3 regions of the Cytobacillus sp. FSL R7-0680 genome follow, and region 2 is predicted to be linked to each of the others. Evidence: riboswitches for the same ligand, from Rfam matches in the RefSeq annotation. Region 2 holds a riboswitch; each other region holds the start of a gene.
What was found. Region 2 has a riboswitch for lysine ahead of MKY26_RS16775 (transporter substrate-binding domain-containing protein). Riboswitches for the same ligand answer to the same signal wherever they lie in the genome.

Region 1 (8,167 bases), 700 kb from region 2:
CCAGCCTTTACAATCGTTTGTGCTTGTTTACCAACAATCGATTGATTCTCATATTGAATCACGCCTTGCTTCGGCTTTAATAATCCTGATAACGTTTTTAATAGCGTGCTTTTCCCTGCTCCGTTTGCACCAATTAAAGTGACAATCTCTCCTTCTAATACCTCTAACGAGACGCCCTTTAATGCATGAATATTCCCATAGTAAACATCTATTCCATCAACCTTGAGCATCCGAAGAAACCTCCTCTCCGAGATAAGCCTCGATTACTTTTGGGTTACTTCTAATTTCTTCTGGCAACCCTTCAGCAATTAATTGCCCATGGTCAAGCACATAAATTCTTTCACATATCCCCATAACTAAATTCATATCGTGTTCAATTAAGAGTATCGTTAAATCAAACTTCTCTCTAATAAAGCGAATGAGCTCCATAAGGTCATGTGTTTCTTGTGGGTTCATACCGGCAGCCGGCTCATCTAACAGCAAAAGCTTTGGTCCAGCCGCTAATGCTCTTGCGATTTCTAATCGCCTTTGTTGTCCATATGGCAAGTTTTTAGCTAATTCATCCTTCACATGTTCGAGCTGAAAAATACGTAATAGTTCTATTGATTTGTCTTCCATTTCTTTTTCTCCGTTAAAATGAGAAGGCAACCGGAGAATCGAGCTTAACATCGAATGTTTCGCACGCGAATGATTCGCTACTTTTACATTATCTAACACAGAAAGATCATTGAATAAACGAATATTTTGAAACGTCCTACTGATTCCTTTCCTTGTCACCTGATAGGGAGGGAGTCCGTTTAAACGTACACCTTCTAAGAAAATATCTCCTTCAGTCGGCACGTAGACACCAGTTAATAGGTTGAAGCTGGTCGTTTTCCCTGCTCCGTTTGGACCAATCAAACCGATCAGTTCCCCTTGGTGAATTTCCAAATCGAATCCTGAAACAGCTTTTAAACCGCCAAAAGAAATACCAGCTTGATTGACTTTTAATAATGGTTGATTCTCCATTTTAGCTTCCTCCTTTCACGCTTTTACGTTTAAAGAGGTCCGTAATTTCCTTTGTCCCCAATAAACCTTGCGGACGGTAAAGCATAACTAGAATGAGCACGGCACTATAGATTATCATTCGTGTTTCAGGATAACTTTGTAAAAATGTGGAGATAATCGTTAACAAAATAGCCGAGATAACCGCCCCAGATAGACTGCCTAATCCCCCTAATACGACGAAAATGAGGATATCAAATGATTTCAAAAAACCAAATTGAACGGGTTGAATAATATAAAAATTATGAGCATATAACCCCCCTGCGATTCCTGCGAAAAAAGACCCAATGGCAAATGCCGCTACTTTATAATAGGTCGTATTAATACCCATCGCATCGGCAGCGATTTCATTTTCTCTAATCGATATACATGCGCGACCATGCCTTGAATTTGTAAAATTCACAATCACTAATACGGTAATAAATAAGCAGATGAAGGCTGAAGTCCAAGTTGTCATCTTTGTGATCTGCATACCTGCTGCTCCACCTACTGCATCAATATTTAAGAAAATGATGCGGATAATCTCTGCAAATCCTAATGTTGCAATCGCTAAATAATCACCACGTAACCTTAAAGAAGGTATCCCAACAATTAAGCCAGTTAAAGCGGCAACAATCCCACCAATAATAAGTGCAATAGGAAATGGGAGTGAAAGTTTCATCGTTACAATTGCTGAAATGTAAGCCCCAACAGCTAAAAAACCAGCATGTCCGATTGAAAATTGTCCTGTAATGCCAATAACTAAATGTAAACTGACGGCCAATATAATATTAATACAAATATAAACAAGTGTATTCACATGATAATTATTAATCATTCCAGTATTTGCAGCCATCTGAACTGCAAAATAAACAATAATGGAGAGAATAACAAACAACCAGAAACCTTTGATCTTCTTCGTATTCATCCTTTTTACACCTTCTCTCTTGCATTTTTACCAAAGATACCTGATGGCTTGAATAAAAGGATTAAAATGAGAATGACAAATGCTGCCGCGTCTCTCCATAAAGAGTAACCAAGGCCACTAACAACCGTTTCAACTACGCCTAACACAAGGCCACCAACCATCGCTCCAGGAATAATACCGATGCCACCTAGTACAGCTGCAACAAAAGCCTTTAATCCTGGAATCACGCCCATTAACGGTTCTATTTTTGTATAATACACACCAAAGAAAACACCTGCTGCCCCAGCCAAGGAAGAGCCAATAGCAAATGTGGCGGAAATGGTTGTGTTTACATTAATCCCCATCAACCTTGCAGCATCCATATCATGTGACACAGCCCGCATTGCTTTACCGATTTTGGTTTTATGAACAATAAATTGTAGAACAATCATTAGCACAATCGAAGTGCCTAAAATCATAAGTGATTGACTACTGATTTGTGCACCCAAAATATTAAAGGTTTGATTGCTAATGACTTCAGGATAAGCTTCTGGTTGTGCACCTCTAAAGTAAATAAATAAGTACTGTATAAATAAAGAAATCCCTATCGCTGTAATGAGGGCAGCAATTCGCGTAGAACCTCTCAACCTTCGATATGCTACTCGCTCAATTAACATACCCATCCCTGCACAGACAGCCATTGCAATAATTAAGGCAGGAAAGAATCCTAACCCCCAACCAGCAATCGCGTAAAAACCAACAAACGCCCCAATCATAAATACTTCACCATGGGCAAAGTTGATCAATTTGATAATTCCATAAACCATTGTATAGCCTAAAGCAATCAGTGCATAAATACTTCCTAACGATATCCCATTTACTAACTGTTGAATCCAATCCATGAATCCCCACTCCTCTTCAAATAACCCGAATAGCTTCAGATAGAGAGTGACAGCTAGCGAAAACGCTATGCTGAATATCTCCTCATAAGGTAATTTTTGACACGCTAATTTCAAAAAACTATTGCCCCTGAGCAATCTTGGACTATGAGATTATTAGCTATCACAACAGGAATTACCCTTTCATATCTGATAAAAAAAATGGAAGGCCCAATCGCTCCTCCCATTTTAATACAGCCTCATTTTAAGGATTTACTTTCGTTTTGAAGACTTGCTCCCCATCCTTATATTCCAATACAGTAGCTGATTTAATTGGGTTATGATCTTCATCAACTGAAATGATACCCGTTACAAGAGTTAAATCTTTCGTCTCAGATAAGGCATCTTTGATTTTCTTCGCATCACTTGTACTTTCAGCACGCTCCATGGCATCTTTCAACATATATACAGAGTCATAACCTAATGCATTAAAAGCATCCGGGGATGAGCCATTATATTTTTCACCAAACTTTGTTACAAAGGATTGAATTGTCTCGTCTGGATCACCCGAAGAATAATGGTTTGTTATAAATGTGTTATTTAAGGAATCCCCTCCGGCTAATTCAACTAGCTTTGGTGAATCCCAACCGTCAGCACCCATTAGCGGTACGTCAATACCCATTTCACGTCCTTGTTTGACAATAAGTCCTACTTCTTCATAATAACCAGGGATAAAAATAAATTCGGGATTAGCTGATTTAATTCTTGTAAGTGTGGACCTGAAATCAGTATCCTTCGCCACATACGATTCTTCGGCAACTATTTTCCCACCTGCTGCTTCGAAAGTTTCTTTAAAGGAAGCTGCTAAACCTTTTGCGTAATCACTTGCATTATCAGCATAGATAGCTACATTTTTAACTCCTAATTCATTGGCAGCAAAATTAGCTGCCACTGTTCCTTGGAAAGGATCAATAAACGATGTACGGAATACAAAATCATTTAAGCTTCCATCATCATTCACTGTTACATTCGGACTCGTACCTGAAGGAGAAAGCAATACCGTCTCTGAATTATTAGCCACTTGTGCTTGAGCAACTGTATTTCCACTTGTAGCAGACCCAATAATAGCTACGACATCATCATTTTCCGTTAATTTAATAGCTGCATTGGTTGCTTCTGCTGCATCCGATTTATTATCTACTTTTACAATTTCTATCTCTTTACCGTCGATTCCACCATCTTTATTAATTTCATCCACAGCCAATTCGATTCCTTCAGCAATTCCTTCACCATATGAGGCAACTGCACCAGAAAGTTCTAGGTTGGCACCTATCTTGACAGTATCACCAGACTCACCACCACCTGCACTATCACTACCACAGCCAGCAAGGAAACCTGCAGCTCCTATGGTAGAAGCTAAAAGAACAGCGGTCATTCTCTTTTTAAATAACATAATGATCCCCCTTTTTTTTGATTATTCCAACAACTAAGAGCATGGTTCAAATCCCCCATATAAACCCCACAAGAAAAGATACCACACAAAAAAAGTAGACTAAAATAACCAAAATGTAATATTTTTCTGATAATTGCTATAAATCTAAAAATAGTATAGTATCATTTTATTCATCTGTCAAAACAATCTTTGTGAATAATATTAATATTTAGAAATCTATTAATAGTTTAGAGCGTTAAAGGGTTTCTCTTTACTATGTTTTGTTTGTAAAACTCTATCATTATATTCATAAAATAATTAATAGTAGATAGGTATAATGTAGTTCAGTTAATTGTTAATAATTAGCAATTATAAATAACTAGCTACTTTTATATAAAGTAAAATAACTTTGCTTATGTAGTGATTTTAGACTTGTAGGATAGAAAAAGAGGAATGAACCGACGAGTTCATTCCTCCTTCCTATATTGTTCAAAAGAACTATTATATCATCTTCTCGGTTTTTGTACCGAACATTTTAACAACAAGGAAAATCCCCGCCATCATAACAATCAAAGCAGCTAATGCAATGATTACACTTCCACTTACACCCAAAATGATATAAGAGATGGCCGCAGCAACAGCTGCTGTAAAGGCATAAGGAAACTGTGTAATGACATGGTCAATCAAATTACTCCCTGCACCTGTGGCGGATAAAATAGAAGTATCAGAAATCGGTGAAGCATGATCTCCGAATACTGCACCTCCAAGTACAGCTGCCATTGCAGGAATCAGCAAGGATATATCTGTAGCTACAGCAATATCACCAGCTATTGGAAGAAGAATGCCAAATGATCCCCAAGATGTACCTGTACTAAATGCCATAAGTGCCGCAATAATAAATAGGATAACAGGGATAAAATCATGACTCAGATTCGATTGATTAATAACGCTAGCCAAGTATTCCCCTGTACCTAGTTGACTAATCAAATCTCCGAGTAACCAGGCAAAAATTAAGATCAATACTGATCCAAACATAGATTTCATCCCAACCCATGTAGCTTTCAAATAAAAATTACTCGTTAGTTTATCATCTTTCTTTAATACTTGAGCAAATTGTACGTAAGCAACAGCTAAACTCAATAATCCTCCGACAATTAATGATAAGGCCACATCTGTGTTTTCTAATAAGGATACTAACGACACATTCCCCTCTGCACCATTAATGCCTGTCCAAGCCATCATACTCACTGTTCCAATAAATAAAACAATGATTGGCCAAACAAGATGACCAACAGTCCCTTTCGTACTAATAGGTAATTCTTCTTGAACTTCGTCTTTCAACTGTTTCTTCTTATCAAATAGAATTCCTTGTTCAATAGCTTGTTTCTCATGTTTCTTCATCGGACCAAAGTCAATTTGCCCAACAACAATGATAAACACCATTATGATTGCCGCCCACACATAAAAATTTAACGGAATGATTTGCATGAAAGCAGAGAAAGCACTATAATCAGTTATTTTATGAGACACTAAAATCGAGCCAATTAAGGCGATAATTGATGCTCCCCAACTTGATATAGGCGAAATAACACATAAAGGTGCGGATGTTGAATCAATTAAATAAGCAAGCTTTACACGTGATACTTTTTGTCGATCGGTAACAGGTCGAGATACCTGTCCAACTGTTAGCGCATTAAAATAATCATCTATAAACAAAATCATACCTAAAACTACGGTTAATAACTGTGCACCCACTCTCGTTTTCACACGCTTCATTGCCCATTCACCAAAGGCACGACTACCACCCGATAGTGAAATAAATGCAGTAATGCTACCAAGAATAAGTAAGAATAATAGAATGAATATATTCCAAGTATTTAACCCTTCATCTGTTATAAAAAGTGCTATAAACGACGAGAAAAATATTTGTAGCGTATCTAGCGGTTGATATCCTCCAATTATGATAGCTGCTGTTAACGCCCCTAAACCAAGGGAGAGAATCACCCTTTTTGTTAGTATAACCAAAAGCATCGCTACCAAAGGTGGCAGCACAGAAATAAATGTACCTGTCATAAAAAGACCTCCTATTAGTATAGGAGCTATAGACATGAACGAATGCGTCTCATATCAATTAACGATCAGAGAAAGGTATCCTCCACTTTTCTTTGATCCTTAATTGATAATAAAAAAAGAGTAACGATAGAGATTCTATCATTACCCTTCAAGAAGTAACGTTATTCTCCATCACGACTGTAGCTCCCCATTATGGTTAATATACCTCCATAATGACAGTGTTACTCCTATTAAGAGCAACCCCAACAAATAAATATTGACGTACCTATTTGCTTCGGCAAATCTCCCTTTTATCAAAGTTCACTGTTGTCATCCTCACATTGATTACTAATGATGATTTGCGCCTCTACCCCATCGGATTGATAAGGCATTATTCAATTGTTATACATTATATCAAAATATAATTATTTATGCAAAACTCTATCAAAACCTAAAATATTCATAAATTTATTATTTTTAAGATATAGTAGGATACTATAACCTATACCATTCTTAATAGCGCTTCTCTACCGATCATCCCTTTTTTAATGCCTAATTCCTCTGCAGCAAAAGTGACTGATTCAAGTGGTGCATCTATTAGCTGTTGAATCGTTTTTACCCCTACTGCTCTACCAGCAATGACATGGCGATCTTTTAATTTTTCATTTAATAACGCAACGTCTAATGCACCACACATGATATATCCTTTATCATTTGATACGACTAACAAATTAGTTTTTGGCAGCTCAACGGATACAGTCATAAACGTATGACCATCCAAAATAACAGGCTTTAATTCAACCATGACCGTCCCCCCTTCCCTTTAACAATTTATGTTATAGGTAGAGATTCGGTGTACTCATTAGTTAAAATAAACCGAGTTGTTTTGGAGCTAATCCCTCATATTCAATTCCTAATATTTCTAGAATTTCCTTCGCATTATCCGCTGCGTCACCACCAGAATTATTATTAAATAGTACATAGACCTCCTTCGCCTCTTTTTGTAATTGCTTTAATCGCTCTGCCCACTCCAATAATTCCTGGTGATTATAACGGTATAGATAGCGAACTTCACGCCAATTTGGTTGTTTTTTATTTTGCCATCCATGAACATTACGACCGTGCAAGCGGACTAGTACAATTGGATTACCGCAAGTATGCATCACAATTGGAACAGACCCCTCCCCTGCTTGTGGTTCATCACAAACGGTATGTATCCATTTCTCTTCCTTGATAAAATTTAAAGTACCTTCTATAAACGCATCTTGATACCAAGACTGATGACGAAATTCAACAGCACATGGTATTTCTCCCATTTGCTGTTTACACCAGCGTAAATATTGCACGTTTTCCTTTTTACAATTAAACCACGGTGGAAATTGAAATAGGACCATCGCTAACTTATTTTCTCTTATATAAGGGGCAAGCGACGCTTTAAAAGCAGCAAACATTTCTTCCTTTGTCTCAAAAGGAATCTCCCCCCTTTGATGCCCCGTCATCCCCTGATAAGCTTTCACAACAAATTTAAATGAAGCAGGCGTTTCCCTCACCCACTTTTCCCCGTTCCTTTCTGGCTGTACGGCATAAAAGGAAGCGTCTACCTCAACTGTTGGAAAATGAGCGCCATATTCTAATAGTTTATCTCGGTTAGATATACGCTCCGTATATAGGCTGTCATGATCTCCCCATCCAGTTAAACCAATCCTAATCATTCCATCACCTCATCTACCAATAATCTTCATACTGATTATTTTACCTAAAGGATATAACCATAAACAAGAAGGGCAATGAAATAAGTGAAAAAGAATCAGTCAAAACAGAAAAGAAGATTCTTAGAACATTTCATTGGCCCATTTTCTTATTTTGTGATTGTTC
Region 2 (8,167 bases):
TTGTTTGCGAATCATTCTAGTGACTTCATGTCCGTCTAAACGGGGCATCATAATATCTAAGACAGCCAAATCAATTGGCTGTGATTGTACAATTTTTAATGCTTCTTCTCCATCATTTACTTTGAAAATATGAAAGCCTTCTTTTTCCAAATGGAGCCCAACAAGGTCAGCAATTTCCGCCTCATCATCGGCAATCAAAATATTTACGTGCTTCACGTTGTACACCTCTAATTTTCAGTAAGAATCTCTTATAGTATAGCCGTTAACCATGTATTCATCCAGCAAGAGAATGATCGTTACCTTCCTTGAATTCTGTTATAATATGCAATAACTTTCGATCAGGAGGACTTTTTATGTATAAGGAGATTTTAAGCAAAATTGAACAGCCAGAAGCTTTTCAACCATCTGAAAAAATGTTTTGGCAAGATGAGTATATTGCAAAACAGCTTTTAAAAGCACATCTTAATCCAAACCATGAAGGAGCGAGTAGAGAACCGAAATTTATAGATGCTTCGGTAAGATTTATTTCACAGCTTATGAACAGTGGAGACAGAGTAGTTGATCTCGGTTGTGGTCCAGGTCTTTATTGTGAACAGCTGGCAATGAGAGGCTATGCGGTTACCGGGATTGATTTCTCCGAGAACTCTATTGATTACGCCAAATCCCAGGCTAGTGAAAGGCATTTACCGATACAGTACCGCTTTGAGGATTATCTGAACATGGATGACGTAAATACGTTTGATTTTGCGACGCTTATCTATTGTGATTATGGTGCATTATCACCAAATAATCGCAAGCAGCTGTTAAAGAATATTTATCGCTGCTTAACTGAATCTGGACGCCTATTTTTAGATGTATTTACCGTTAATAAGTATCATTCTTTTGTAGAGGGAAAACAATGGTCAATGAATAATCATGGGGGGTTTTGGTCTGCCCATCCTCATTTGGAAATCTCTCATAACAAAAAATATGATGATGAAATTTCTCTTGAACAAACTTTGGTACTGACTGAAGAATCGGCTGATGTGTATCACATTTGGTATCAATACTTTACTAAGGAGCGGTTGATAAGAGAGCTCCGGGATGCTGGATTTAAAGTGATTAATGAGTATAGTAATGTGGCTGGAGAACCTTACACTGATAGAAGCGAGACAATGGCTATCCTTGTTCAGAAATAATCTTTAAAAATATTCTATTTCTTTTCTTGCGAGAGGAGTACAATAGAAGTAATTTTAATACTTGTATTGGTTGAGGGGGCGAATTAGATGTTTGGCATCACAAGTTTTACGGTGTTTTTAGCCGCCGCGATTATTATGAATATTACCCCTGGGACAGATACGATGTATATCGTATCACGGAGTGTCTCACAAGGTAAGAAGGCAGGGTTATACTCTGTTCTTGGTATATCTACAGGAGCAATGGTGCATACATTTTTAGCTGCTATCGGATTATCTCTTATTCTTACAACGTCAGTCATTTTATTTACTATTGTAAAGATGATTGGTGCGGCGTATTTAATTTATCTTGGCGTACGTATGGTCATTCAAAAATCCTCTCAATTTGAAGTTAAAAAGACGAAACCTTTAACTGCAAGGAAAGTGTTTGCTCAAGGTTTACTAACCAATCTAACCAATCCAAAAGTGGCGCTTTTCTATATTTCATTTCTACCCCAATTTATATCTGTAGACAATGGATATGGCCCACTTCCTTTTATCATCCTTGGTATGACCTATGTTGTAACAGGAACCATTTGGTGTTCGATAGTCGCGCTTTTTGCCTCTACAACAACGAAGAAACTTAGAAATAATCCTAAAGCAGAATTTATTATTAATAAGGTAACTGGCATGATCTTTGTCGGCTTAGGTATTAAGCTTCTCCAAACAAAGGCATCCTCATAAAGAAAGGAGCAGAACAAACTCTGCTCCGTTTTTTCATCCATTACAATATTACCCATTTACAAAGAAGTTTAAATAAATTATAGTTATTAAAGAGTGTTTATATCTATAATTAAAAAGGGGTTAATACTTATGAATGAAAAAGTAAAAAGAAAGATTAGTAATCTAGAAAATATTGACCGTTTTTCAGCTGAGGAATTATTTCAATACCTCCCCCTCAATCATAGTGACGTCGTATTAGATATAGGAGCTGGTGCAGGATACGTAGCACTACCTATAGCAGAAAGGGTAGATTTGGTTTATGCACTTGATTTGGATGAGGAAATTTTAAACTATTTGCAGCTAACAGCAGAGAAGAGAGGGATCACAAATATTCAGCCCGTAATAGCTAATTTTAAAGACATACCATTAGCAGATGAACAAGTAGATATTGCGATCGCTTCAATCTCGCTACATGAAGTAAAACCATTATCCGCTGTACTAGAAGAAATCAAGCGTACCTTAAAAGCTCGAGGTACATTCTTATGCATTGATATTGAAAAAACCGCAGATGCCAGAGGACCGAGAGTATCATCTGGGGATATGATGAAGGCAATGGAAAATGCCGGTTTTAGCGATATGAAAATGACCGTTTCTCCGCGGAAATTAGGAAGTGAGCCAGTTTATATCATTAGGGCAGTAAAGAAGTAATGAATGCTTTAATTTAAAGCAACAGTAAATTATAAAGAGTCGTAATAAAATAAAAATGATTGCAACGTGAAAATAGATATATTCGTATCCAACAAAGCTTTTTGAACGAATCCTGCACCCCTATAACTAAGAGGCACTTTCTTATCTTAATTTGATAAGTCCCCACACTAATTTCTCGTTCCACGTGAAACAAACGGTCCATCTTATGAGGGTTTTTGTTAGCTGAAATGGTAAAATAGAGACAGGGGAGAAAGTTTCTGTAATAGTGAAGGTGGTTTGCTCAATTGCTCATTTTATATATACTTCTTATTTTAGTTGCTTCTATATTACAGGCGAGTACGGGATATGGCTTTTCTATTCTAGCGACGCCATTTTTACTGCTGTTTTTTGAGCCGATGGAGGCCATTCAAATCAACTTAATCTTATCTTTGTTTATTTCGATTGTCATGATAGGGAAAGTCAAGGTCGATGTTGATCAAAAAGTGTTAAAACGACTCATCATCGGCAGTATTTTTGGTTTACCTATAGGGATGGTCATTTTTCTTTGGTTACCGCTTAACTGGCTAAAACTAGGGATAGGTATTCTAATCTTGGTTTTGACTGTGTTGATGATTGCTCAATTAAAGATGAAGCAAACGAGAAATAGAGATTATGGCGCTGGTGGGCTATCTGGAACATTAACGACAAGTATTGGTATGCCTGGTCCGCCGTTATTATTGTATTTCTCGGGCACCAAAACGAATATGGAAATTCTCAGAGGAACGACAATTGCTTTTTATTTATATATCTATGTAATCAGTCTGGCTATCCAAATGGTTGTCGCCGGTACTACACAAACAGTTTGGCTCGCTAGTTTGGTTGGAGCTCCTGTGGTACTAATTGGTATATTTTTAGGACAATTACTATTTAAAGTCATGAGCCAAAAGTTTTTCTCAATTATTTCCTACTTCATCCTTTTATTTACTGGATTATACTTATGTATTAACCAATTAATTCTCTAATTCTGCATGGGAATGAGGAAGGAAAAAAGGCTGGTGAGGGGTTTGATTTCGCACGTCTCACTCAGCCTGTCTTTCAAGTATGGATTAATGAATAGCAAATTCTTTGTTTAATAGGGACTCGAATGCTTTAATATTTTCATTAAAGTCCGGCAGTTGTTTTGTTTCTTCTGCTTGTTTGATCATGCTTGTGACAAGGTCATTTACTGGAGTAGATACTTGTAGGGCGTTCCCTTTTGTTGAAATGTAACCATTAATATAGTCGACTTCTGTTTGTAATCCTTTTTCTAAATCTTGTAGCATACTAGCTTTGAGCAGTGCTTGAGGACCAAATGCTTGTTTAGCAACTTGGATGACCATAGGTAGATTGCTCTTGTCTTCGTTAATAGAGAAGATTCCAACATTTACACCAGCTAGTTCGCTAAATTGAATGTTATTCGCGTAACCAACTTTTAACGTTTCATCAGCTAACATCACTGCACTTGTGACAGCTGCCTCGTTATTCAAAATATCTCCATATGTACAACCTAGTGCTGCCGACATACCACTCATCGCTACATTAACAAGAAGTTTGGACCATTTTGTACCGATTAGATTATTTGAAACGATTGTGCCACCGACATCTTCAAGAACGGTTTTTACTAGGTTCACGCGGTCAGTAATCTGTCCGTCTAACTCACCAATTTGAAAAGCGTGAGCAGAGAATGCCTCTTTGTCTGATGTTAATTGTGATACACCTGGTTTTACCCAAGTAGCACCAAACTCTACAGAACCACCAATAATGATGGATGAACCAAGTGATTCTACTAAACTTTCTTCTGGAACACCATTTTGTAAAGAGAGTAATATACTTGCTTCGTTCATATGCGCTTGAAGTTGTAGGAGCACTGATTTATTGTATACTTGCTTTGTTAAAAGTAAGACAAGGTCATAAATGCCAGTCATTTCATGTGGCGTGATGGCTTTCACAGAAGCCTGCAAGTTTACAGTCCCCACAACTGTTGCGCCGTTACTGTTTAAGGCGTTAATATGGTCAGTATTTACATCGATGCATTCCACATGATGTGCCCCTTTTGATAAGTGTGCCCCAATAATCGTCCCTAAAGATCCTGTTCCCATGATAGCAATTCTCATTATGCATCCTCCTAAAATATTTAGTTGTAAAGCACTAACATAAAAGTTAATCATACCGAAATAAATAATAGAAATAAAAGAAAAAAAACCCAAATAATAGGCTTAAAGTCCTTGTTTTTGGATTAAATTAGGAGGAAAAATAATTGGGTACGCAAAAGAATGAATTATTAAGAGTTCATAAAGTGAATATGTGGGGATTGATGACATTAGCTGTTTTATTAGTCTTACCTATTGTTATTGACCGGGGTTTGAGCGATACAATTGTCATTATGTGTGCTGGGATTTCTGTCATTGTCATGGCTATTGTTCTGTATTTTTTGCGTATCAATGATTACGTAAAGGGCTTTTTATATGCTGCTATACCAAACCTCATTGTGATGATGCTCTTTTTTGTGGACGGATATGCATTGAATAAGCATTATATTTTATTCTTAACGATTGCAATGGTGGTGCTATATTTTAAGAAAGAAATGATTGTTGCTTTTTCTGTATTCTATAATGTTAGTTTTATTGCTACCTACTTTATAATTGGCCATCAGTTATTAGGAGAAAGTAATAGTGTCCGGAGTATTTTTACTATTATTCTTGTCGCCAACGGGATTTTGTACTTATTTTATTTATTAGCTAGTTGGGGTAGGGAATTAATTGACCAAGCAGAGCAAAAAGAAACGGAGTCAAAGGACCTCCTCATACAGTTGCAAGACACCTTTGGTTCAATAGATAAAGGTACAGTGACTCTAGAAAATCATATTGGACTTTTTAAGCAAAATATTGAAACGATACATGAGTCAAGTCAACAAGTATTAGAAGCTGCTCAACAGATGGCTACAAGTATTCAAGAAGAAGCGAACAGCTTAAATATTGTCAATGATTCTATGAGTCAGTCTTTACAAAATACAAAAGAATCTGTTGCCATTTCAGAAGGTGTCGTAGAAAAGTCGGAGAATATGAATGAGAAAGTACAAGATGGTTTAAATAAGATAGTCGATGTTACATCGCATATGAATACTGTAAATACAACGATTAGTGTGACAGCATCGACGGTATCAGATGTTCATTCAAGTATGGAACAAGTGAATAAATTATTAGCAGGCATTAAACAAATTGCCGATCAAACTAATTTACTCGCATTAAATGCAGCAATTGAATCAGCAAGAGCCGGAGAGCATGGGCGAGGGTTTGCGGTCGTTGCAGATGAAGTAAGGAAGTTAGCTGAGCAAAGTGCTGAAATCACGGTGGCGATCTCTGAAGTGACGAATACTCTTTTCACTCAGTCTCTTGAAGCACGTAAAAGCTCTCTTGAAGGGGAAGGTGCTGTAAAGCAGGGACAAGCACTTCTAACAGAGATATCTGCCTTTTTCAACGAGATACAAACATCATTACAAGAAAACAACTTAGAGTTAGTGAGAGGTGTCAATGAAGTTTCCGCTGCCACAGAAAAATTTGAACAAATTCAAGAGCAGATTGAAAATATGGCAAATATATCAGAGGAGAACGCCGCAGCTACAGAGGAAATCGTTGCTATCATAGAAGATGAACATGAGATGGTGTCAAACGTAAATCATTCGGTAGCGGATATTAATCGTTTGAGCATACAGTTAAAAGAGTTAGCTTCAAGCCAACAAGCTTAACATTGGTAATTATGCTCTAATCAAAAGGTTGTGCGAAAAAAGGACCAATTTTCCATAGAGTTTATATTGACAGACGCTATTAAACTATTGTAGCCTAATAGATATCAAATTGAATAAACCTCACTTTTTCTGGTGGGGTAGAGGCGCGGTATTTAACAGTCTTTAGTAGAGTGATAAGGCATGATGAGACTAAAGAGAAGGAAATATCGCCGAAATGTGCTATACCCGTTTGTATAGCATGTTGGGTCTGCAGTGAATAATTGCAGGACTGTCTTAATAAATTTACCCGATTTATTAAGGTGCACTATCTCTAAAATGGGAAAAGTAGAGGATTTAGGCGGAAGAATAACAAGGACCTGAGTTCATCTCAGGTCTTTTTTTGTTATTCTTTTTCTTAATTCGGAATAGTTTAATTAGTAGAAAAATATATTAGGGGGAATAGAGATGAAAAAGAGATTTGCTTTACTAGCTATGGCTATAGTACTGAGTATGTTTCTAGCTGCTTGTGGTTCAAATGATGAGGCTGAAGGAAGCACAGGTTCAGGTGGAAAAGATAAAGACGTTTTTCGCGTAGGACTAGAGGCGGGTTATGCGCCATTTAACTGGACGCAAATGGATGATAGCAATGGCGCAGTAGCAATTGAAGGTAATTCAGAGTTTGCAGGCGGTTACGATGTTGAGATTGCGAAGAAGATAGCAGAAGGTTTAGGAAAAGAGTTAGTAATTGTGAAAACAAAATGGGATGGATTAGTACCATCATTAAGTTCAGATAAAATTGACGCTATTATTGCTGGTATGTCACCAACAGCAGAACGAAAAGAAACGATTGATTTTTCCGATAACTATTACGAATCTGATTTAGTCATGGTAGTGAAAAAAGGTGGCGATTACGAAAATGCCACATCCATTCAAGACTTCAGTGGGGCAAAGGTTACTGCCCAATTAAATACATTTCATTATTCAGTAATTGATCAAATTGACGGCGTACAACAGCAAACAGCGATGGAGAGCTTCCCTGCTATGCGTGTTGCATTAGAGTCTGGAATTATTGACGGCTATGTTTCTGAACGTCCGGAAGGTGTAAGTGCTTCAGCTGCTAATGATAACTTTGCGATGGTTGAATTTACTGAAGGATTTGAGACAAGTGAAGAAGATACTGCCATTGCAGTAGGGGTGAAAAAAGGTAGCGAATTAACAGATAAAATCAATGAAATCCTTGCAGATATTTCTGAAGAAGAGCAAAAAGAATTAATGGATGCTGCTATTGAGAATCAGCCAGCGGCAGAATAACTAAATGAGCCGGCTGCATGAGATGTAGCCGGTTTTATATCGAGAAGAAGGTTAGGAGAGACATGAGAAATAAACAACTAGGGTAGCGCATCCTCTCCGTCGTATTAAACCTTTGAAGCGCAAATCCTTAGCAGATTGATTGGTAATGGCCAATCATGATGAGAGAAAAGGAGATCATTGTTATGAGTATAGAATGGATTATTCGCATCGTTGTCGAATATTGGCCAATGTTTTTACGAGGCGCCGGTGTGACATTAGTCATTGCCTTAATTGGTACCGTTTTCGGTGCCCTAATTGGTTTGTTGTCAGGCATTCTTCGAACAATACCAATACCTGAGAATGGTCCTAAACGGTTGTTATTAAAAATAGTGAATTTCTTGTTATCTGCTTATATTGAATTCTTTAGAGGCACACCAATGATTGTACAGGCAATGGTTATTTTTTACGGGGCAGCAATGGCCTTTGGCTATCAAATGGATCCGCTCGTTGCTGGTATCGTTATTGTTTCCATTAACACGGGTGCTTATAT
Region 3 (8,167 bases), 1.1 Mb from region 2:
TTGTACAGCTGTTACGTTCTGATTTACATAAGGAGACTCATGCCCCGCTCCTTGTATATCACCAATGCGCAGACCTTCAACACCATCAGATGGCTCTTCCTCTTCCCCATCATCAGGGTTTCCATCAGCAAATGTAAATGCAGTTGGATTTTTCAAGCCAGGTACGGTAAAATATGCTTCAAGATTGCCTGTTATTTGTACTTTTTCACCTATAATATCAGGGTTAGTCTGTAAGCCAAATGTCGCACGAAAGCTGCTAGACACTTGCACAGGTAAAATTTTTGACGAATCTTGTTCATTCGCATCATCAGCTATCGCAATATTATAGTCATTACTAAAAGGTGGATTAAAATTGTAATTATTCGTCGAAACTGTATGACCTACTATGTAACCTTCTACTGTTGCATTTCCTTCGTTATTTTCAATCGCTTCATTCACCGTCAATACATCTTCTTGTGCTGCTTGTCCCGCTAGAGGGCTGAAGCTAGAAAATATTAACATAAAAATCATCAATAAGGCCAACCATCGATTACTAGCTAATTTCATTCTGTTCCTCCTTCAAATTATTATTAATCTTTCAACAACTGAAATATACCAGTTTTTCTATGATTCGTGTTTATTTATAACAAAAATTCTACATTTTTTGCCAAAAATAAGCTGAAAGTACTTTCTTCATTCATCAATTAATAGGTATTTTGTTTTATTATTATGAATTTTCAGTACGAATTGCTTAATAACTATTAAAATATTGCTCCTTCAAACGAAGATCACACTCTTACCCTTTTACTGGATAAAAAAAACACTGAGGCTATAAGCCTCAGTGTTCTATAAAATCTATTACACACGGTCACTTCCAAAGAAGTTTTTGAAAGATTGTAATGTTGTATCACGGTTAAGCGCGGCAATTGATGTTGTTAAAGGAATACCTTTAGGGCAAGATTGCACACAGTTTTGTGAGTTACCACAGTTAGCAAGACCACCGTCACCCATAATTTCCTCTAAACGATCTGCCTTATTCATTTCACCCGTTGGATGAGAGTTGAATAAACGCACTTGAGAAAGTGGTGCCGGTCCGATAAAATCAGATTTGCTGTTTACATTTGGACACGCTTCTAAACATACACCACAAGTCATACATTTTGATAATTCATAAGCCCATTGGCGTTTTTTCTCTGGCATACGAGGCCCTGGACCTAAATCATATGTTCCATCAATCGGAATCCATGCTTTTACTTTTTTCAATGAATCAAACATGCGACTACGATCAACTTGTAAATCACGTACTACCGGGAATGTTTTCATTGGTGCTAAACGAATTGGTTGTTCTAATTGGTCGATCAGAGCTGTACAAGATTGACGCGGTTTGCCATTAATGACCATAGAACAAGCTCCACAAACTTCTTCCAAACAGTTCATGTCCCAAGTAATTGGTGTTGTATGCTCCCCTTTTGTATTTACCGGGTTTCTTCGAATTTCCATTAGAGCAGAGATCACATTCATATTTGGACGATAATCAAGTTCAAATTCTTCTACATAAGAATCTGAATCAGGACCATCTTGTCTTGTAATTTGAAATAATACGGTTTTAGACTTTACTGCTGCTTCTGACACGATTAATTACTCCCCTTTCATCGAGTTTTCTCTTAATGTTTCGTTGTATAGTCACGTTTACGTGGCTTAATCAAGCTGATATCCACTTCATCGTAATGGAATTGTGGCGCTGATTTGCCATCAACGAATTTAGCCATAGTTGTTTTTAAGAATTCATCATCATTTCGATCAGGGAATTCTGGTTTATAATGGGCACCGCGGCTTTCGTTACGGTTATATGCACCAATTGTAATAACACGAGCTAATTGAAGCATATTTTGTAATTGACGAGTAAACGCCGCCCCTTGGTTACTCCATTTTGCTGTATCGTTAATGTTGATATTTTCATATCTCTCTAACAATTCAACAATTTTAGCATCTGTTTTTAATAAACGATCGTTATGACGAACAACTGTTACATTATCAGTCATCCATTCACCAAGTTCTTTGTGAAGGATATATGCATTTTCTGTTCCATCAAGAGACATGATTTTATTCCATTTCTCTTGTTCTTGTTGAACTGCACCTTCGAATAATGAAGAAGATAAATCTTCACTTGATTTCTCTAATCCTTCAATATATTCAAGCGCTTTTGGTCCAGCAACCATACCACCATAAATGGCAGAAAGCAATGAGTTAGCTCCAAGACGGTTACCACCATGTTGTGAATAATCACACTCACCTGCAGCAAACAATCCAGGGATATTTGTCATTTGATCATAATCTACCCATAAACCACCCATTGAATAGTGAACAGCTGGGAAGATTTTCATTGGTACTTTACGAGGGTCATCACCTTGGAATTTCTCGTAAATTTCAATAATACCACCCAATTTAATATCTAATTCTTTCGGGTCTTTATGTGAAAGATCAAGGTAAACCATGTTTTCACCATTGATACCTAGTTTTTGGTTTACACAAACATCAAAGATTTCTCGTGTAGCAATATCACGAGGAACTAAGTTACCGTATGCCGGATATTTTTCCTCTAAGAAATACCAAGGTTTCCCGTCTTTATATGTCCAAACACGACCACCTTCACCACGTGCAGATTCACTCATTAGACGTAGTTTGTCATCTCCTGGTATAGCAGTTGGATGGATTTGAATGAACTCACCATTTGCATAATACGCGCCTTGTTGATAAACGATTGATGCAGCAGAGCCTGTATTAATAATAGAGTTAGTTGATTTACCAAAAATAATTCCCGGTCCACCAGAAGCCATAATGACAGCATCTGCTGCGAATGATTGGATTTCCATTGTTTGTAGGTTTTGCGCTACTACCCCGCGACAAACTCCGTCATCATCAATGACAGTTCCCAAGAACTCCCAACCCTCATATTTTGTTACTAACCCTGCTACTTCGTGACGACGCACTTGCTCATCCAATGCATAAAGCAATTGTTGACCTGTTGTCGCACCAGCAAAAGCAGTACGGTGATGCTGTGTTCCGCCAAAGCGTCTAAAATCTAATAACCCTTCAGGTGTACGGTTGAACATAACACCCATACGGTCGAATAAGTGAATAATTCCAGGTGCTGCTTCTGCCATTGCCTTAACTGGAGGTTGGTTAGCTAAGAAGTCACCACCATAAATTGTATCATCAAAGTGAATCCAAGGAGAATCCCCTTCACCTTTTGTATTTACTGCTCCGTTAATACCACCTTGGGCACAAACAGAGTGAGAACGTTTAACCGGCACTAAAGAAAATAATTCTACTTGTCCGCCAGCTTCAGCAATTTTAACAGTTGCCATCAATCCGGCTAATCCGCCACCGACAACAATAACCTTTCCTTTACCCATATCTGACTCACTCCCTTAATACTAATACCTCTAAAAAAAACCGAACAAATTATAGAAAAATGTATGTATTCATTACACGAAAGCAAAAATAGCACGAATACCTACAATTGATAATGCGATAAAAATGACTAAAGTTACATAAGTTGAAATCAATTGTGATCTAGGAGATACTGTAATTCCCCAGCTTACCATGAAGGACCATAAACCATTTGCAAAGTGGAAAATTGCAGATAATACACCAACGATGTAAAATGCTAACATGAATGGGCTAGACAAAATATCAGCCATCATATCATAATTTACTTCGGCACCGAACATTGCTGCAATACGAGTCTCCCAAACATGCCAAACGATGAAAATCAATGTAATTACACCGGTTACACGTTGAACTAAGAACATCCAGTTTCGGAAAAATCCGAATCTTGAAGTGTTATTTTTTGCTGTAAACGCAATGTAAAGACCGTAAATTGCATGATATAACAAAGGTAAGAAAATAATAAATATTTCTAGGAAATATCTAAAAGGAAGACTTTCCATGAAATGTGATGCGCTATTAAATGCCTCTTCTCCCCTAGTTGCAAAATGGTTCACTACTAAGTGTTGGATCAGAAAGACCCCAACAGGTATAACTCCAAGTAATGAATGCAATCTGCGATTTAAAAACTCTCGATTACCCGCCATAAGTTTACCCCCTTGAATTTGTAGCATGACACGCTGAATATGTACATAACAAATCCTTCGCATCACTAAGAAAATGCAAATCATTTTCAAAACATTTATATGACATGTCCATTTTACTCCCATCGCCCATTAGCGTCAAGAAAACGGATACAGATTTTGTCGATATTACGAAAATTTTTTCTATTCTAGTTTCACTCAAAAAACCAATGATATAGTTTTTTCAACCCTATTTGGCGGTATATTAAAATAGCTTAAATCACGCAATAATATTCATATTTTACGCATAAAAATGCATTTACATTAGATTATTATTAGTGTTAAGATTATTCCCATAATTTACACCAGTTTTACAAACTAAAAATTTTTCCCTTTTCACTGTACGTATTCGTTTTTTCCAAGTAAATTGTATATATTAGACTTTATGAAAGAGGGGAGATTTAGCATAATATGCCATCTCAAGAAGCCCAAATAGAACAAACCGAAAACATGGCAGAATCAATTGAACCAAACAAAGAAATGATTTCATCCTTTGGCTATGAATTAATTAGAGAAGAACTTTTACATGATTTACTAGGTAAAGACGCACCAGATATCTTATACTGGGCAGGCAAGAGACTAGCACGTAAATATCCTCTTCAAACAGAAGAAGACTTATTCAGCTTCTTTGTCGAGGCTGGTTGGGGAAAATTAACGAAAAACCTCGAAAACAAAAAAGAAATCGAATACGAGTTGACAAGCGAAGTCATTCAAAAGCGCTGTAAAGAAAATACTCACGCAACATTCCAATTAGAAGCTGGTTTTATTGCTCAACAAATCGAACAGAAAAAAGAAGTGATTTGCGAAACATTCGAGCACCCACGTAAAAAGGGTGGAAAGGTCCTCTTCACAGTCAAATGGGATAAAAAGGACAATATCCACACTTAATAAAATATACTCAACAGTAAAAAAGGATCCAAACATCATTCTATTAAGGCGTCGAATGATGTTTGGATTTTCCTGTCTTATACTACTGTAGTTCATTTAATTTTTTATTAAATCCCCAGCTAAATTAAACGTTTGGTGTAAAGCTTGAGCGGCATTTAACATATGCGCTTGGTCGATTACAGCCGAGACTTTTATTTCAGATGTACTGACCATTTTTACAACGATGTTATTAGCAGCTAATACATTAAACATCTCAGCTGCTACTCCAGGATTTGAAATCATTCCTGAACCGACAATCGAGATTTTCGCCAATTGTGATTCCCATTCAATCTGATCATAACTTAATGCTTCTCGATTTTTTTCTAGTATTTTTACAGTCTCTGTAAGATCTTGGTTTTTAATTGAAAAAGATAAGCCTGATGATTTATCATCTGTAATACTTTGTATAATAATATCAACATTTATATGTTCTTTCGCCAAGATTGAAAAGATGGATGAAAGGCTTATTAAAGGGTCTTTAATCCCTAGTACAGATACCCTTGTAATATCATCTTCAAAAGCAACCCCTCTAACAACTAAGTTCTCTTCCATTTCCGCAACCTCCTCTATAATTGTACCTTCTTCTCGTTCCATACTAGAACGTACTTCAAGCTTTACATTGTAATTTTTTGCAAACTCAACTGCTCTTGGATGTAGAACGCCTGCACCAAGATTAGCTAATTCAAGCATTTCATCGTATGAGATAGATGGAAGCTTTCTTGCATTTTTTATATAGCGTGGATCAGTTGTGAATACACCTGTTACATCGGTGTATATATCACATTTGTCCGCTTTTAATACTGCTGCAAGAGCTACGGCTGTTGTATCAGAGCCACCCCGACCTAATGTCGTTATTTGGCCAGTCTCACTTAAACCTTGAAAACCCGCTACGATAACAATTCTCCCTTTCTTTAACTCTTGTGAAACAGGTTTTGTGTCAATATCAGTGATTCTTGCGTCACCATGTACTGATTCCGTTTTAATCCCTGCTTGCCAGCCCGTATAGGAAGTTGCCTCATAACCTTTTGAATTTAGTGCAATTGTTAATAAAGAGATCGTAACTTGCTCACCTGTAGATAACAACATATCCATTTCTCTCTTACTCGGAGCGGGTGATAATTCTTTTGCCATACCAACTAATTGATCAGTCGTTTTGCCCATAGCCGACACAACAACAACGATATCATTACCATTATTTTTTTCTTCAATGACACGGTTGGCTACATTTTGAATATGATCAACCGAGCCTACGGAGGTTCCACCAAATTTTTGTACAATTAAGCCCACTTTTCTCCCCTACTTTCAAGTCATTCGTTTTTATTCCCTGCCGCCTGTATGTACAACCAACACATTTCTACCCATATTCGGCATAAAAAAAAGCAATGAGATGAAACCCATCCCATTGCTGTGTAGTCAAACGTATGAACAATCTACGTACACACAGTGAGATAGCCCTCCAAGACAGATAGTCTTGACAATCCTGCATTTATTCAATGCAGAACCAGCGAAGAAAATATTGAGTCTTTCTTCACTTCGGCGAATATTCCCTTTCAAAGTCCTTCAAACGAAGCTCAATCTTCTAAGGAACTTTTACTAATGAAACTCGCACCTCTACCTTCACTTTCAAGTTAAAAAGTGATTTGATATAAAGTTAAAAACACTATACCATATTTGTTTTTTTCAGACAATGTCTATTCATGTAACTTTTCATAAAGTTCTTGTGCAACTTTTAATGGTAAGCCAGATTCCCTAAGGTCTTCTACACTAGCTGATTTCATTTTTTTTACAGAACCAAAATCTTTTAATAACTGCTTTTTTCTTTTTTCCCCAATACCATCAATTTCATCAAGAAGTGACTGAAATGCACTCTTTCCACGAACTTGTCTATGAAATGTAATCGCAAATCGATGCACTTCATCTTGAATACGTTGTAATAAATAAAATTCCTGGCTATTTCGAGCGAGGGGAATGATCATTAATGGATTTCCATAAAGAAGTTGAGATGTTTTATGCTTATCATCTTTGACTAATCCTGCTAGTGGAATATCTAAACCGAGTTCATTCTCAAGCACATCTCGAACGACTTCAACATGTCCTTTTCCACCATCAATGATAATTAAATCAGGTAGGGGTAGCCCTTCTTTTAAAACCCGGCTATATCTCCGTCTCGTCACTTCCCTCATAGATTCATAATCATCTGGTCCTTTAACTGACTTAATCTTATATTTCCGATACTCCCTTTTTGCAGGCTTACCATCGATAAAGACAATCATTGCTGAGACAGCATCGGTACCCTGGATATTGGAGTTATCAAAAGCTTCAATGCGATAGGGTGTGTAAATTCCTAGCTCCTCACCTAAGCTTTCTATTGCATTCACCGTTCTTTTCTCATCACGTTCAATAAGCGAGAATTTTTCTTTTAAAGCAATCTTTGCATTTTTATAGGCAAGTTTCACTAGTTCTTTTTTTCTCCCTCTTTGAGGAATAAATATTTTTACATCCAAAAGCTGCTCAGCCATCGTCACATCAACAGAGTCTGGCAAGTAAATTTCCTTTGGTTTAAAATGATTAGCTTGTTCATAAAAACGGCCGAGATAGGTGAGCATCTCTTCTTCAGGCTCATTATAGATTGGAAACATAGATACATCTCTTTCAATAAGTTTCCCTTGCCTAATAAAAAATACTTGTACACACATCCAACCCTTATCAACCGCATAAGCAAACACATCTCGGTCAGTAAAATCCGTCATTGTAATCTTTTGTTTTTCCATCGTCGTTTCTATATGGATAATTTTATCTCTGAAATCCTTTGCTTTCTCAAACTCTAGCGCTGCGGACGCTTCTTCCATTTTCGTTGAAAGTTCTTTTTTGATTTCTTTATAACCACCATTTAAGAAACGAGTAATCTCATCTGTCATTTGTTTGTATGTGTCAGATTTTACTTCATTTACACAAGGAGCTAGACATTGTCCGATATGGTAGTATAGACAAACTCTATCTGGTAAGGTGTTACATTTTCTTAAAGGATAAAGGCGATCTAATAATCTCTTTGTTTCATTGGCCGCCTGCACATTTGGATATGGACCAAAATATTTCCCTTTGTCTTTTTTTACTTTTCTCGTGGTAAT

Region 1: linked by a shared signal. The riboswitch ahead of MKY26_RS13330 (Na+/H+ antiporter NhaC family protein) and the one ahead of MKY26_RS16775 (transporter substrate-binding domain-containing protein) in region 2 are both predicted to bind lysine.
Region 3: linked by a shared signal. The riboswitch ahead of MKY26_RS11300 (aspartate kinase) and the one ahead of MKY26_RS16775 (transporter substrate-binding domain-containing protein) in region 2 are both predicted to bind lysine.

Annotation. Positions count from the first base shown of each region.
Region 1 is NZ_JBBPAO010000001.1:2,668,698-2,676,864, forward strand. It holds gene MKY26_RS13305 (ABC transporter ATP-binding protein) at 1-230, opposite strand, end outside; gene MKY26_RS13310 (ABC transporter ATP-binding protein) at 217-1,008, opposite strand; gene MKY26_RS13315 (branched-chain amino acid ABC transporter permease) at 1,010-1,951, opposite strand; gene MKY26_RS13320 (branched-chain amino acid ABC transporter permease) at 1,957-2,832, opposite strand; gene MKY26_RS13325 (ABC transporter substrate-binding protein) at 3,074-4,261, opposite strand; gene MKY26_RS13330 (Na+/H+ antiporter NhaC family protein) at 4,742-6,313, opposite strand; lysine riboswitch at 6,486-6,670, opposite strand; gene MKY26_RS13335 (YunC family protein) at 6,795-7,097, opposite strand; gene MKY26_RS13340 (DUF72 domain-containing protein) at 7,159-8,004, opposite strand.
Region 2 is NZ_JBBPAO010000001.1:3,368,268-3,376,434, reverse strand. It holds gene MKY26_RS16810 (response regulator transcription factor) at 1-216, opposite strand, end outside; gene MKY26_RS16805 (class I SAM-dependent methyltransferase) at 354-1,178, shown strand; gene MKY26_RS16800 (LysE family translocator) at 1,266-1,898, shown strand; gene MKY26_RS16795 (class I SAM-dependent methyltransferase) at 2,028-2,585, shown strand; gene MKY26_RS16790 (sulfite exporter TauE/SafE family protein) at 2,870-3,586, shown strand; gene MKY26_RS16785 (ketopantoate reductase family protein) at 3,671-4,717, opposite strand; gene MKY26_RS16780 (methyl-accepting chemotaxis protein) at 4,861-6,348, shown strand; lysine riboswitch at 6,479-6,663, shown strand; gene MKY26_RS16775 (transporter substrate-binding domain-containing protein) at 6,793-7,638, shown strand; gene MKY26_RS16770 (amino acid ABC transporter permease) at 7,821-8,167, shown strand, end outside.
Region 3 is NZ_JBBPAO010000001.1:2,261,316-2,269,482, forward strand. It holds gene MKY26_RS11275 (5'-nucleotidase C-terminal domain-containing protein) at 1-546, opposite strand, end outside; gene sdhB (succinate dehydrogenase iron-sulfur subunit) at 838-1,611, opposite strand; gene sdhA (succinate dehydrogenase flavoprotein subunit) at 1,644-3,395, opposite strand; gene MKY26_RS11290 (succinate dehydrogenase cytochrome b558 subunit) at 3,468-4,076, opposite strand; gene MKY26_RS11295 (YslB family protein) at 4,524-5,000, shown strand; gene MKY26_RS11300 (aspartate kinase) at 5,097-6,326, opposite strand; lysine riboswitch at 6,481-6,661, opposite strand; gene uvrC (excinuclease ABC subunit UvrC) at 6,731-8,167, opposite strand, start outside.